One region of the Labrenzia sp. PO1 genome, then DNA from elsewhere that is predicted to be linked to it. Evidence: riboswitches for the same ligand, from Rfam matches in the RefSeq annotation. Region 1 holds a riboswitch; each other region holds the start of a gene.
What was found. A riboswitch is a leader RNA that binds a small molecule or an ion and turns the genes downstream of it on or off. The one in region 1 is predicted to bind cobalamin.

Region 1 (4,815 bases):
ACTGTGATGACATTCTCGGCGTTGGTATCGTAGTGGAACTCTGTCCGGTTGTTCCTGCTGTTGATCCAGAATCTCCAGGCAACGGAATCTTGCATTATCCGATCGGACGCGAGGATCTCCTTCAGGAAATCCGGCATCTCGATATCTTGTTCGAGTACGGGGGAGCGGCTGACGAAAAAGACACCTCTGTCGCGGACCTTTGGCAGCGTATGGAGTTCTGCTCGTAATCGGCCGGATTGCCACCTTTCCCGCGCGGGCCAGTTTTTTGCTAGTCCCTTAATCAGCAGGGGCTGTTCCTTGTCGCAGTAGGCTTCAAGAAATTCGGCATAACCTGGTGCTGCGGTTACGGTGGCAATGGTGTGTGTGTTGTCGCCGCTCATAAAAGGTACCACGCATTTGAAGATTTGCGGGTTCAGGGGCGCTGGATCTAGCTGCGATTTTCCATGATGCTCCCTTTGGAGAAATCACGATAGGAGCAACCTGGAGCTTTATCAAGAAGCGCTATTCAACAACGCAGAGCCAATGGAGGCGCGATCTTCGCTATAAACGTAGCCAGGAAATGTTGTTTAGGAAGATGGCGCGGAACGTTACTGCTGCGAAAGACGAGCTCGCATCAAATGGCTGTCGTTTTTTGAGGCGTGCAGATTGTTGCAAGATCAAACGTGAATAAGATCAACCTGGACACTGAACGGTGTCCCAGCCTTCAGAAACGCAGCATTCGGGAGGATTAAGAAGAGGTGGTGATGGCTCCCCAGGCCGGACTCGAACCAGCGACCCAGCGATTAACAGTCGCTTGCTCTACCAACTGAGCTACTGGGGATCACCACGCTCGGGGCCAGCGCGTTGCCGCCCCGTCGATGGAGATGCGTATATCAAAGGCTTGATCCGTTTGCCAAGCCCCCGAGGGCGTTTTTTTCATCAAGCCGTCATTTTTTTGATCTCGGTGTGGAAAACTCGATATATTTCAGATGGCTAGGCGTTCTGTCGAGCTTGGAAAACCCTACGTTTCGCGACGATTGGAACACCCCGGGCAGGCTAAATCCGCTGTGCCTTTTTCTGACTTTGTCGCAATAAGGCGTCCGTGTTGACTGCCTGGCCGATTTTCAAGGTTAGTCGTCAGCGACTTTCTGCTGCTTGTGTCGGCCTCAAGATACGTTTAGGAAGAAACCGACGGTTCCGGAAAAGGCCTTGCCTGATCCGGATGAAACGGGAATCCGGTGCGGTCTTTTTCAAGTCCAGATCCGGAGCTGCCCCCGCAACTGTGAGCGGTGAGTGGCTGTACGAAAACCACTGGCGTCCTGATGGGGCCGGGAAGGGGTACAGACCGCGCTGAGCCGCAAGCCAGGAGACCGGCCGTCACATTGTCAACCCTATGGCGCTGTCGGGCGGACGGCTGGGAGAAGGAATGACGCATTCAAACGGCGAGAGGACGACGCTGGTCCTCGGCGGTGCCCGCTCCGGAAAAAGCCGGTTCGCGGAAAAGCTTGTCCATGAAACCGGTCTGCAAAAAATCTATATCGCGACTGGTGCTGCCCACGACGATGAAATGGCCAGCCGGATCGCCGCTCATAAAGATCAACGCGGCCCGTCCTGGCTCACCGTGGAAGAACAGCTCGAACTTGCAGCGGTACTTGAAAACGAATGCAGGCAAGACCGGGTGGTTCTTGTTGACTGCCTGACCCTGTGGCTGTCGAACCTGCTGTTTGCAGACAAGGACATCCCCGCCGAAACGGCGCGGCTTTGCGCGGTTCTGAAGGATCTTCAGGGGCCGTGCGTTTTCGTTTCCAACGAAGTTGGTATGGGGATCGTGCCGGAGAACCGTCTGTCGAGGTCGTTCCGCGATGTGCAGGGACGACTGAACCAGGATATGGCGCATAGGTGCCAACAGGTCGTCTTCGTTGCTGCGGGCCTGCCGATACTTTTGAAACCCACATCACAACCGGATATCAAATTATGACCACTTCATCCCTGCAGCCGGGCGCAAAAATTCCGGCAACGATCGTCACTGGGTTTCTCGGAGCAGGCAAGACCACGCTGATCCGCAATTTGCTTACCAATGCTAATGGCAAACGCATTGCACTTATTGTCAACGAGTTTGGGGACATGGGCTTCGACGGTTCCCTGGTGAATGGATGCGCTGATCCCGATTGCGCCGCGGAAGAGGTGGTTGAGCTTACCAATGGCTGCATATGTTGCACCGTTGCCGACGATTTCCTGCCAACCATGGAAATGCTGCTCGCGCGGGACAATCCGCCGGAGCATATTGTAATCGAAACCTCTGGCCTGGCTCTGCCGCAGCCGCTCGTTCGGGCCTTCTCCTGGCCGAGCGTCAAGCCGAAGGTAACGGTAGATGGTGTTGTCACGGTGCTGGATGCTGCTGCACTCGCTGAAGGCCGGATCGCACTTGATGAAGATGCACTTGCCGCGCAGCGTGCCGCCGACGAGGCTCTTGATCATGACAGTCCTGTTGAAGAACTCTTTCACGACCAATTGCGTTGCGCAGACCTCGTCGTTCTCAACAAGGCTGATCTCGTCTCCGAAGACGCTTTGAAGCATGTGCATGAGAAGATCGCCGCCGATGTTCGTCCGGCGGTTCACGTGGTGACATCCGAAAAAGGCACGCTTCCGATTGAAGTTCTGCTCGGCAGAGGCTCTGCTGCCGAGGACGATATGGCTGATCGGCACGAGCATCATCACCATCATGATGACCACGACCATGACCATGACCATGACCATGACCACGATGATGATGATCATGATCATCACCATGACGACCATCATCACGATCATCACCATCACGATGATTTTGAAAGTCACGTGCTGGCAGTCTCGTCTTTCGCCAGCCTGAAAGATGCAGAGGCAAAGGTTCTGGAAGCCATGGCGCAAAAAGGCGTCCTGCGCATCAAGGGGGCCGTAAAAATCGAGGGCAAGGCAGCACCTGCAATGGTTCAAGCTGTCGGACCGCGTGTCGAAACCTGGTTCGCCGCCGGCGCCGAGAGCAGTGGCAGACTGGTCGTGATCGGTTTGAAGGGCCTCGACTTGACTGCGGTTCGTGGCCTGCTGGGTGAATTGACGGCTGCTGCCTGACACGCTGGATAGAAGCTGGAAATAAAGACCAAGCATGCACATTCTCGCCAGCCAGACGCGCCGGATCGATGACGGTGGGGACGCGGTCGATCTCGGCCAGTCTCCCGCCGACATTCTGTTCCTGTCCGCTGCAGACACCGAACTGGGAAGCTTTGCCGCTGCGCAATCACGGCTTGGAACAGGCCGGGCAGACCTGCGGCTCGCCAATCTCATGGCCCTGTCGCATCCCTATTCGGTCGATCTTTATGCCGAACAGACCGTCCGAGGCTCTCGGCTGATCGTTCTGCGAATTCTGGGTGGAGTGGAGTACTGGCGCTACGGCCTGGAAAGGTTTGAAGAAGAAGTCCGCGCGAATGGCATCGATCTGATCGTTATTCCGGGCGACGACAAGTGGGACGAAGAACTGACGTCCCGCTCCACCCGATCACCAGCGGAAGTGCATCGCTTTTGGCGATACTGTGTGGAAGGCGGCGCGGAGAATTACGCCAATGCCTTGAGATATGCAGCGCACCTGATCGGAAAGGGAGAAGAGCCCGCGCATCCGGTGCCTCTTCCTCGCGCGGGTATCTATCTTTCTGGCAAGGCGGCCCCCGATATAGCGCAACTGAAGGCCTCCTGGCGGAATCCTGAAAGACCTGTTGCAGCGATCACTTTCTACCGCGCTCTGGTGCAAGGTGCCCAAACCGCACCACTGGATGCGTTGATCGCTGCTCTCGACAAAGCCGGTGTAAATGCACTGCCGATCTATGTTTCCAGCCTGAAGGAAGCGGAATCCGTCGCCGTTCTGGAAAGCTTGTTCGATGAGGCGCCGCCTGATGTCGTGTTGAACGGTACTGCCTTCGCCGTCTCGAAGGCCGGAGCAGCCCATCAGCCAACGCCGCTCGATCGTCCCGGCAAACCCGTGTTGCAGGTCGTCTTTTCGTCTTCCTCCAAAGAGGGCTGGGAAGACAGCGATCAGGGCTTGTCGATACGTGACCTCGCCATGCATGTCGTCTTGCCGGAGATTGACGGCCGGATCTTGACCCGTGCTGTCTCATTCAAGGAAGAAGGGGTCTTCGATGAGGCCACCCAGTCGACGCCGGTTGCCTTTACGCCTGTTCCGGATCGGATCATGTTTACCGCGGCGCTTGCGGCCGCCTGGGGGAAACTTGGCCGGAAACCGGCTGCAGCCAAGAAGTCGGCTCTTATCCTGGCAAACTATCCGAACCGGGACGGGCGTCTTGCCAACGGCGTAGGGCTCGACACGCCTGCGTCATGCGTTCATTTGCTCAAGGCCATGGCCGCCGCGGGCTATGACGCCGGTGAGGTTCCAGCAAGCTCCGCCGATCTGATGGAAATCCTGACTTCGGGCGTAACCAATGCCCTGGAGGGCCGATCAGGCAAGGAAGAGTATCAGGCCTTGTCGCTTCAGGACTACGAGCGCTCCTTCGACAGGTTGCCCGACATTGTTCGGTCAGCAGTTGTTGATCGTTGGGGAGCACCGTCGGACGATCCTCATGTAACGGATGGCCATTTCCGCCTGGCCCTGCACCGGTTCGGCAATCAGGTGGTCGGTATTCAGCCGGCGCGTGGCTACAACATCGATCCGAAGGAAACCTACCACGATCCGGCATTGGTGCCGCCGCACCACTACTTTGCCTTCTACATTTGGCTGCGGGAACAATTCGCCGTCGATGCCGTCATTCACCTCGGCAAACACGGCAATCTGGAATGGCTGCCCGGCAAGGC
Region 2 (4,815 bases), on a different contig from region 1:
AGCCAAGGCCTATAGCCGCTTCGGTCAGGAGTTCGCCAGCGATTTTACCTCCGCAGAACCCTCGAGCGCCGTGCAGTTCAACGAAGGCGCCCTGAATGTCGCGCAGTCGGGCAAGGCTCAGTATTCGGAAACCGCCGACATGATCGAATACATCCTGCCGGTTTCCCGCAGTGGGGAAGTGGTGGGGTCCGTGCTGGTGCGCATTTCGAAGCACGAGCTTGCGGGCGTTCTGAGGGAAAAGATTGTTCAGGTGGTGTTGATCCTGGCGGTTCTTCTTCTTGCCTTCGTTCCGGTGATTGCTGCGCTGATGTACCGGGCAACGGCAGGTGTCAGCCGCGTGACGCAGGCAGCCAATGAGGCTGCAGCCGGTTACCTCGACTGCAATCTGGAAACTGATGCACCGGGCGAGGTGGGTGACCTGCAAACCGCGTTCCGCGGAATGATGGTCAAGCTGCGCGAGAATATTCTGCGGATCGAGGAACTCGCCTACACCGATCGCATTACCGGTTTGCCCAACAGGGCCAAGCTGGACAATGTCGCGATGACGCTAATCGATCTGCGACCCAAGGAAACGGGCAGCGTTCTTTACATCGGACTGGACCGCTTCAAACTGATCAACGACATGCACGGACATGCCGTAGGCGACAAGCTGTTGCGGCTGGTCGGCAACCGGTTGGCCGTCCTGGTCGACGAGCTGGCCAAGCCACTGACGTCAAAACCCCCCTGCGTTGCCCGGTTTTCAGGCGACGAATTCGTCGTACTTTTACCCGGCGTCGATGATCTGCAGACGCTTGCCAAGTTGTCCAGAACGATGGTCGAGCGGCTGGGTGGGGCCTACAGAATTGGCCGGCTTTCCCTTTCGCTGACCGTCAGCGCGGGGATCGCGAGATACCCGGAGCACGGTACAACGGCCGAGGAAGTTCTGCGAAACGCCAACATGGCCATGTATGAAGCAAAGGGTGCCGGCAGGGCTCAGTCGATCGCCTACAACGATATCATTCGCGAACGGATGACCGAGCGCGAACAGATCCGGCACAGGCTGCAAAGCGCGCTGAGAGACCGCACGCTATCCGTTCATTACCAGCCGAAGGTCGACATTTCGTCCGGCAAGATTGTCGGTTCAGAAGCGCTGCTGCGCTGGAACGATGCCGAACTCGGATCCGTACCGCCCTACAAGTTCATTCCCGTGGCAGAAGAATGCGGTCTGATCGTTCCGATCGGAGAATTCGTGCTGGCATCCGCGCTCTCCGACATGAAATCCCTGCACCGGCAGAATGTCGATGTATCTGTCGCCGTGAACGTTGCGCCCGCGCAGCTGCAGGCAAAGGGATTTACCGGCAGAATGCTCGGGATCATTGGCGAGAGCGGGTTCTCGACGGAGAAGCTGGAACTGGAAGTGACGGAATCGAGCCTTGTCGACTATTCGCAGAACCTTCTGGATCAGATCCTGCCGATCAAGAAAGAAGGCGTCAAATTTGCAATCGACGACTTCGGCACCGGCTATTCCTCGCTGCACAGTCTCGCGAGCATGCCGTTCGACACGCTGAAGATCGACCGGTCCTTCATCATGGACATTGCCAATTGCGAGGATCGCCGGACCATCGTCGAGCTGATCCTGATGCTGGCGAGGCAGCTCAATCTCAACACAGTTTCCGAAGGGGTCGAGACCCAGTTGCAGATGGATTACATCAATCTGTGGGGCGGGACTCTCGGCCAGGGCTACTTGTGGAGCCCGGCGGTGCCGTTCGGCGAGTTCTCGCGAATGGTCATGAAGCGGGAAGAAGAGGCGAATGCGGCCGAGCCCTGGAGGCAGGCAGCCTCCTGAACTCCGATAAGGGATGTCCTGATGGCCGTATGTGTCTAGTCGTGTACGTCGACCAGACCTTCAAACAGAGCGCTCTTTGAACCGTCGGACAGGCATTCCACGGTCAGCGCCTCCGTGAAGGCCTGCTGGTCAGAGGATTCGACGGGGCTTTCTGCGAGTAGCGTCAGGATCTCGTTGCCGAGGCGCAACAGCTCCGGACGGACATCCTTGATCAGGTCGGGTACGTTCTGCGGACGAGCTTCGCCGCTCTCCCAGCGTTCGATCCAGCAGGTTTGAATGTCCTTGGCCGCATCTATCTGCGCCTGGAAAAACAAGGTGACATTGTCAGCCGACAGGCCGTTTTCGACTGCCTTTTCGCGGGCAGCATCCAGCACCACCTTTTCCCTCGGCAGATCCTCGACAGGTTTGTCGTTATCCGCTTTCCAGGCTGCAACCGACTGCATGAACGACAGACGTTCGTTGATGGCGCCGAACAGCTTGTCAGGTGCCGCCCAGCCAGGAGTGACGGTGGCAGCAAGGAGAGATACCGCAAAAGCGGTCAGGGGAATCGATTTCAACATGGCCGAAGACTTTCACAGGTCACCGCCTGCGGCAAGTCTTTGGTTGTAGTCTACTTCTTTTCAACCGAGCGGCTGATCTCGGTGATCACGCCGAATGCGACGGCGGCCATGATCTTCAATAGTCCGCTGTCGAGCGCCTGTTCGCGTGTCAGATTGCCAAGGAAAAAACCCGGTCTTGGTTCAGTGACTGCACCAAGAGTAACGCCGGCCAGAAGTGCCAGCTGAATGCAGCCAAGGAAAAAGACGACACCAGCGATAAGCGTTCCCAATTTGGTAAAGGGCATTGCAAACTCTCATGATGTGCTTTGTATGCGAGTGAGGTTATCTTTCGTTAGGGTTTCCGCAAGTAAAAATCACAATTACCCTAAATACAGAAAAATTTAATAAATAATGGTTTTGATTTTCATCTTTGATTGGATTCTTCAAATGTCATGTTTTTCAGGTGGCTGACGCAATTCCCTGAAGAAGTATTTTGAGATCTGAAGCTTGTCGGTGATGCTGACCCGGCTGATTTCGGTGGCGGTCTTCAGGCGGCAAAATTTCGGTGCAATGTCGCATTCAGACCGAATATGGCGAAAATTCGCTTGCAGAATATCGCCAATCCTTGCAAATCTAGACGATGCGATGGTTTCGCCCGAACAAGCGTAAGGGCGGATGAAATGGGAACACGGTGAGGCGTACCCAACAGGGACCAATACCGTGGCTGCCCCCGCAACTGTATGCGACGAGCAAAGCCCTTCAAGCCACTGGAGCGATCCGGGAAGGCGGGCAGCGCAGAGACTCGCGAGCCAGGAAACCTGCCATCCAGCGGTCCCATCGGGGCCGGTTCACACCATCTGCTCGCGCACGGAGGGTGCGCAAAGGAGAAATGACATGCATATCGAACCGGGCATCGTCGACGGTGCCAAAATCGTACTCAGCTACGGCACCGCGGCTGCTTCCTTCGGCCTTCTGGGCAAAATGGCTCTCGACACGATCCGCAAAAGCGGCGTTCTCAGCCTTGCCGTCCGCTCCGTCATCACGACGGTTGCCGTATTCTGCTTCTTCGAAATCCTGCCGCATTACCCGGTTGGTGTTTCCGAAGTTCACTTTATCCTGGGCTCCACCCTGTTCCTGATGTTCGGCGCTGGTCCGGCAGCAATCGGTCTTGCTGCAGGCCTTCTGCTCCAGGGGACGCTGGTTGCTCCTTTCGACCTGCCGCAGTACGGCATCAACGTCACCACGCTGCTTGTGCCGCTGTGGGCTGTCAGCATGCTGGCAAACCGCATCATTCCGGAAAAGACCGCCTATGTTGACGTTTCCTACGTTCAGGCACTGGCTCTTTCCACCACGTTCCAGGCCGGTATCGTTGGCTGGGTTGCTTTCTGGGCATTCTACGGCCAGGGCTTCGGTGCCGAGAACATGGCTTCCGTCGGTTCCTTCGGCTTTGCCTACATGCTGGTGATCCTGGGCGAGCCGCTGGCTGACCTGGCTGTTCTGGCCGCTGCCAAGACCCTGGCGCCGCTGACCCGGAACCTTGCTTTCGAAAATCGGCTGCACAACGCGGCTTAAGTCTTCGGGCTTTTGCCGAAATCAAGTCACGAAGGGCGGCCCTGGGGCCGCCCTTTTTGTTTGTCGTTCCCACGCCTTGACAACGAACAATCAGAGCTTCGTTGCCTCGGTAGAGCGGATCTTCTTCCAGTTGGCTTCCGCCTTGGTGATCGTGCCGGACTGGTCTTTCTGGAACTCGCGGAAGATGGCCTCGTTCAGGAACAGATAAAGCTTGCCGTCCACAACAGCTGCGAACTGCGGATCGCCGTCGAACTTCTTGCCGACTGAAACACCGAAGGTGCAGAAGCCGCCGTTTTGCGGCAGGTACTGATCCGGATGCGCGGTGAAGGCATCCATGGCTTCCTGGGATGCGAAGTAATAGGCAACACCGTCGTGGACGGCCGTATATTGCGCGGTTCCGTCAATCCGGTTGCCCAGGCTGACAAAGGCCACGGGATCGACACCATGAAGACCGAGCGGGCTGCCGGCGGCCGTCAGGCCACTGGAGGTGTTGTATTCGTCCGCGGCCATTGCCGGGGCAGAGAGAGCGGCAAGAGACAGCAGCGTTGCGGCAATGGCGGATTTCATCAAGGACATGTTCTACTCCTGAAAGGGTATGAAGGTTGAAGGCCGGATTTGCTCCGGTGCCTCTACCTTGCGTCCGAAGCTCAGGCGTCTCCATGTTCGCAAGTTCCCGAGGATTTGCAGATCGTCCGGATTGCAGTTCAAAAAAAGACACCGGCGTGAGGGCCGGTGTCATTGTGCGTGGACGGGGGCTGTCAAGCGGCCTGCGCAACCGTTTCCTGCGGTTTGGCAAGGCTGACCACTGTCAGGACGGCAATAGCGTTGACCAGGTAATAGGCGAAGTCGAGGCCGGTAAAGCCAAGTGCGAAGGGAGCT
Region 3 (4,815 bases), on a different contig from region 1:
TGACTGAAATTGAAGACCTTGCCACCGGCAATGCCTTTCCAGCCGCTGCCGGTAAAGGTGCGGCAGTCATAAGCTGTGTTGTAGGTGCTGGGAATGTCCTGCCGGTTCTTGGTGAAGGTAGGGGAGAACAGCAGCGTTTCCACCACATTGCCGCCAGTCGTGTCGTAGGACTGGCATGCGGCAAGGCTCAGCGTGGCGGCCATGACCGGAACCAGGCGCAACCCCTTTTTCAGCCCATCAGCAAGGCGGTGCGGAAGTGTGCGGTAGCAGGTCATCACGGGCTCCAGTGAACAGCATCGGTACGGTCCAGGACCGTTCAATTGATTGATTTGCAACAACTCTCACATGAGCCGAAGACTTGGTCAAAATCAAGTCACGTTCGCTCGGGTGGTACCCGCAAGGGCGTGTGAAAGGAATTTAGGTTCCCGGGCGTGCGAACTGCTCCGCACGCCCGGAAAATCCTCGGGTCTGACGAGGTGTCAAGCCTTGTCGGTCACCAAAAGGGCAAAGGCCTGGGTCTCAGCGACTTCCTTCAGCCGGTCGAAACGGCCGGAAGCGCCGCCATGACCGGCTTCCATGTTGGTTTTCAGCATCAGCAGCTTGTCACCTGTGCCGGTTGCCCGCAGCTTGGCAACCCATTTGGCCGGCTCCCAGTAGGTTACGCGCGGATCGGTCAATCCGCCTACCGCCAGGATGGCCGGATAGGCCTTTGCCTCGACGTTGTCATAGGGCGAGTAGGACGCGATGTAATCGTAGGCTGCCTTGTCCGTGATGGGGTTGCCCCATTCCGGCCATTCCGGCGGCGTGAGCGGCAGCGTGTCGTCCAGCATGGTCGACAGAACGTCGACAAACGGAACTTCGGCAATGATGCCGCCGAATTTTTCCGGTGCCAGATTGGCAATCGCCCCCATCAGCATGCCGCCGGCCGAGCCGCCCTGAGCGACGATACGGTCGTGCGATGTGAAGTTTTCCGCAACAAGATGGTCTGCCGCGGCAATGAAGTCGCTGAAGGTATTCTTCTTGTTCTCGCGCCGCCCATCCTTGTACCAGTGGAAGCCCTTGTCCTTGCCGCCGCGAATATGGGCGATGGCGTAGACGAACCCCCGGTCGACCAGCGACAGGCAGTTGGTGTTGAAGCTCGCCGGAATGGTGATGCCGTAGGAACCATAGCCGTAAAGCAGCAGAGGTGCGGAACCGTCGAGCCTGGTGTCCTTGCGGTAGAGCACAGACACCGGCACGGTTTCGCCGTCGGCTGCGGGAGCCATCAACCGGCGGGTGACATAGTCGTCCGCATCATGGCCGGAAGGCACTTCCTGTTCCTTGCGCAGAACACGCTCGCGGGTCTCGACATTGTAGTCGAAGGTCTGCGATGGCGTTGTCATCGAGGAATAGGTGAAGCGGATCGTGCTCGTGTCGAACTCGTAGCCGCCGCCAAGGCCGAGCGAATAGGCTTCCTCGTCGAAGGCGATGGAGTGCTCGATGTTGTCTGCAAGCCGGCGGATCACGATGCGCGGCAAGCCGTCTTCGCGCTCCAGCCGCGTCATGAAGGACTTGTAGACGCAATGCGACAGGATCAGGCATCCTGCCTTGTGGGGCACAAGATCGGACCAGTTTTCGCGGCCGGGATTGCCTTTCGGCGCAGTGACGATCTTGAAGTCCTCGGCGCCGCCTGCGTTGGTCAGGATGTAGAGTGTGTCGCCGTGATCGTCGATGGAATACTCGATACCGGTCTCGCGCTCTGCGACAAGCACCGGTTCGGCGGTCGGGTCGGTGGCTGGGATCATCCAGACTTCGGACGTCTCGTGATCATGAATGTCGATGACGATGGTGTCGCCGGACTGGGTCTTGCCGACGCCCATGAAGAAGCCGGCATCCTTTTCCTCGTAGACGAGAACGTCGCTCGCCGGGTCGGAACCGACTTCGTGACGGAAGAGTTTCGAGGGCCGATGGTTGGCGTCGAGGCGAACGTAGAACACATAGCGGCTGTCTTCCGAGAAGACGCCGCCGCCGCCCGTGTCCTCGATGGCGTAGTCAAAATCCTTGGCAGACTGGGCGTCGCGCAGCTTCAGTGAATAATATTCCGAGCCCTTGTCGTCATAGGCCCAGGCGATGAGCTTGTGATCCGTCGACTGGCTGACGCCGCCGATCCGGAAATATGCCGTTCCTTCGGCTTCCTTGTCGCCATGGAGAAGAACCGTTTCCGCGCCGCCGTCACGCGGGGTGCGAAAGAAAACCGGTTGCTGGCCGCCGGTTTCATACTTGAGGCCGTAAGCGAAGGGGCCGTCGGGAGCAGGAACCGAGCTGTCGTCTTCCTTGATGCGGCCGCGCATTTCCGCAAAAAGCTTCTCCTGCAGAGCCTTCGTCGGCGCCATCTGCGCTTCGTGATAGGCATTTTCCGCTTCCAGATAGCTGCGGATGTCGGCATCCAGCACGGACGGGTCTTTCATGACCTCCTGCCAGTTGTCCGCCCTCAGCCAGGCGAAATCGTCCTGGCGGGTAATGCCGTGGGTCTCAAGGGTGAGGGGGCGCGCTGCGGCGCGCGGGGGAAGGGCATCCTGTTTCATGGATCGGAGGTAAGATTTTTGAGCCTTGAAGGCAAGGGTCAATACTGCCGAGGCGGCAGGGTGTTTCCGCCTCCTGGCCATCCTGTCGTGCTTTCAGACAAGAGCGGCGACCCGCAAAAGTCTTTGACATTTTTCAGGCGTTCGCGCACTTAGGAAGAGATGGTTCCCGACTCCGAACTCCGGACCGGGATTAAAAGGGAACACGGTGCGACGAGCCCGAAAGGCTGCAAATCCGTGACTGCCCCCGCAACTGTGAGCGGTGAGCAAACCTGAAAGCGCCACTGGGGAAACCCCGGGAAGGATCAGGCAAGCAATGACCCGCAAGTCAGGAGACCTGCCATTTCACCTTAAACCTTAACCCGGGCGGGGTGCCCCGGAGGAGTGAGTGACATGGCCAATCGGCACCTGCCGGCAAAGTTGCACATTCGGTTCCTGACTGCCCCGCGAAATCGCGGAGGGCGATATGAACCGGAAATTTTCTGCTGAATTCTCAAGACTTGCCAACCTCCTGACCGAGGCTGATCCGCTGGCGACGCGCGCAGCACGCGCGATGGTTCCCGATGGGCTGCAAAAATCTGTTGTCAGCAAGAACATGGGTAATGTAATAACATTACATGATGATTGTGCCAAACGTACCCGATCCGGCCGTGCCCAGTGCAACGAGGAAAGCAATGCCTTTGCTTTTCCGCAGCCTCCTGTCGGTCCACTGGCAGAAGCCGTGGAGGCGCGTCATGAGCAATGATCCGCACAAGATATTTGTCTGCACGACCTGTCGTCACAATGGGCAGACTTGCCATCCCGGATATGGACTGATCTGCAAGTTGAAGAGCGCAATGGCACAGGCAGTGCCTGTCGTTGGAGACGAATTCGAAATCAGTGGAACAGCCGACATGGAGAGCTGTTCGAGACCTTGCACGCTGGCATTCAAGGCCACCGACAAGGCGATCTACCTCTTTGGGGACATTGAGGACGATACGGACATCGACGACCTGGTCGACTACGCCAATCGGTATCGCCAGATTGAAAATGGATGCGAGGTGACCGAGGAAAGCCACGGCAAGCGCTGGAGCGCATCGCAAGGCCGGCTTCCGGCAGCGATGATCGTTTCGGAAGCTGACGGGACGGCGTTCTCATGACGGGGGTCGATCTGTTTGTCCGGGAGGTCAGCTGGAAGACGGGGCAGGGCAAAACCATTCTGCATCCGCTCAGCTTCGATCTGCCGGCCGGTGAGGTTCTTGGAATTGCCGGCGCAAATGGTGCCGGCAAATCCACCCTGTTGCGGCTGCTCTATCGCTTCCTGAAACCGAAAACGGGCGAAATCCTTCTGGATGGCACGGATCTCTGGCTCATCAGTGCCAGGGAGGCTGCCAAAACGATCGCCGCCGTGCTTCAGGAGCAGCCGACCGACTTTGCCTTGACCGTGCGCGAGATCGTCACACTCGGCCGGCGTCCCCATGCAACCGGTATTGCCGGCGCAGGCAAGCGGGACGCCGAGATCGTCGATGACTGTCTCGGGAAAATGGATCTTCTGTCCTATGCAAAAAGAGCCTTCGGAACATTGTCCGGGGGGGAAAGGCAACGGGTGATGGTGGCCCGGGCGCTGGCGCAAGAACCAAGGCTTCTGGTGCTGGATGAGCCGACCAACCATCTGGACATCCGTCATCAGCTCGAGATCGTCGAGCTGATTGCCGATCTGGACATTACCATTGTCACCAGCCTGCACGACCTCAACCTGGCAAGCCGTGTCTGTGACAAGGTCTTGCTGTTGCATGAGGGCCGACTGGTTGCCCAGGGAATGCCGGAGACGGTGCTGACCCCCGGCAACATTGAGCAAGCCTATTCGGTACAGGTCCGACTGGAGCAACTGTCTGCCAGCCGCGAGCGCTACCTGACCTTCCATCTTTGAATTTCTGGAGACTTAAAATGAAAAAAATTGCCCTGGGCCTCGCGCTCGCCTTTCTGTCTGTACCGGCAATTGCGCAAACGACCGTGGAAAGCTGCAACCGCACGGTGACCTTCGACACGCCGCCCAAAGCAGCCGTTTCGAATGACGTCAACCTGACCGAGATGATGCTGGTACTTGGCCTGCGCGACCGCATGGTTGGATATACCGGCATTTCAGGCTGGAAGACGCTGGACGCGGAGATGCGTGAGGGCGTTGCCGAACTTCCCGAACTCGCGTCGAAATATCCGAGCAAGGAAGTGCTGATCGGGGCCGATGCCGATTTCTTCTTCGCCGGTTGGAACTACG

Region 2: it holds a riboswitch for cobalamin, as region 1 does, so the genes downstream of both, HCG46_RS01460 (energy-coupling factor ABC transporter permease) here and cobU (bifunctional adenosylcobinamide kinase/adenosylcobinamide-phosphate guanylyltransferase) in region 1, are expected to answer to the same signal.
Region 3: it holds a riboswitch for cobalamin, as region 1 does, so the genes downstream of both, HCG46_RS00575 (hypothetical protein) here and cobU (bifunctional adenosylcobinamide kinase/adenosylcobinamide-phosphate guanylyltransferase) in region 1, are expected to answer to the same signal.

What each region holds. Positions count from the first base shown of each region.
Region 1 is NZ_JAAXCR010000003.1:480,949-485,763, reverse strand. It holds gene HCG46_RS17210 (cupin-like domain-containing protein) at 1-380, opposite strand, end outside; tRNA gene HCG46_RS17205 (tRNA-Asn) at 745-820, opposite strand; cobalamin riboswitch at 1,155-1,373, shown strand; gene cobU (bifunctional adenosylcobinamide kinase/adenosylcobinamide-phosphate guanylyltransferase) at 1,406-1,957, shown strand; gene cobW (cobalamin biosynthesis protein CobW) at 1,954-3,087, shown strand; gene cobN (cobaltochelatase subunit CobN) at 3,122-4,815, shown strand, end outside.
Region 2 is NZ_JAAXCR010000001.1:296,303-301,117, reverse strand. It holds gene HCG46_RS01475 (EAL domain-containing protein) at 1-1,825, shown strand, start outside; gene aroQ (gamma subclass chorismate mutase AroQ) at 1,861-2,385, opposite strand; gene HCG46_RS01465 (hypothetical protein) at 2,436-2,669, opposite strand; cobalamin riboswitch at 2,994-3,205, shown strand; gene HCG46_RS01460 (energy-coupling factor ABC transporter permease) at 3,259-3,936, shown strand; gene HCG46_RS01455 (YHS domain-containing (seleno)protein) at 4,027-4,512, opposite strand; gene HCG46_RS01450 (hypothetical protein) at 4,695-4,815, opposite strand, start outside.
Region 3 is NZ_JAAXCR010000001.1:112,255-117,069, reverse strand. It holds gene HCG46_RS00585 (hypothetical protein) at 1-275, opposite strand, end outside; gene HCG46_RS00580 (S9 family peptidase) at 480-2,564, opposite strand; cobalamin riboswitch at 2,708-2,921, shown strand; gene HCG46_RS00575 (hypothetical protein) at 3,028-3,306, shown strand; gene HCG46_RS00570 (DUF1636 family protein) at 3,236-3,700, shown strand; gene HCG46_RS00565 (ABC transporter ATP-binding protein) at 3,697-4,470, shown strand; gene HCG46_RS00560 (ABC transporter substrate-binding protein) at 4,488-4,815, shown strand, end outside.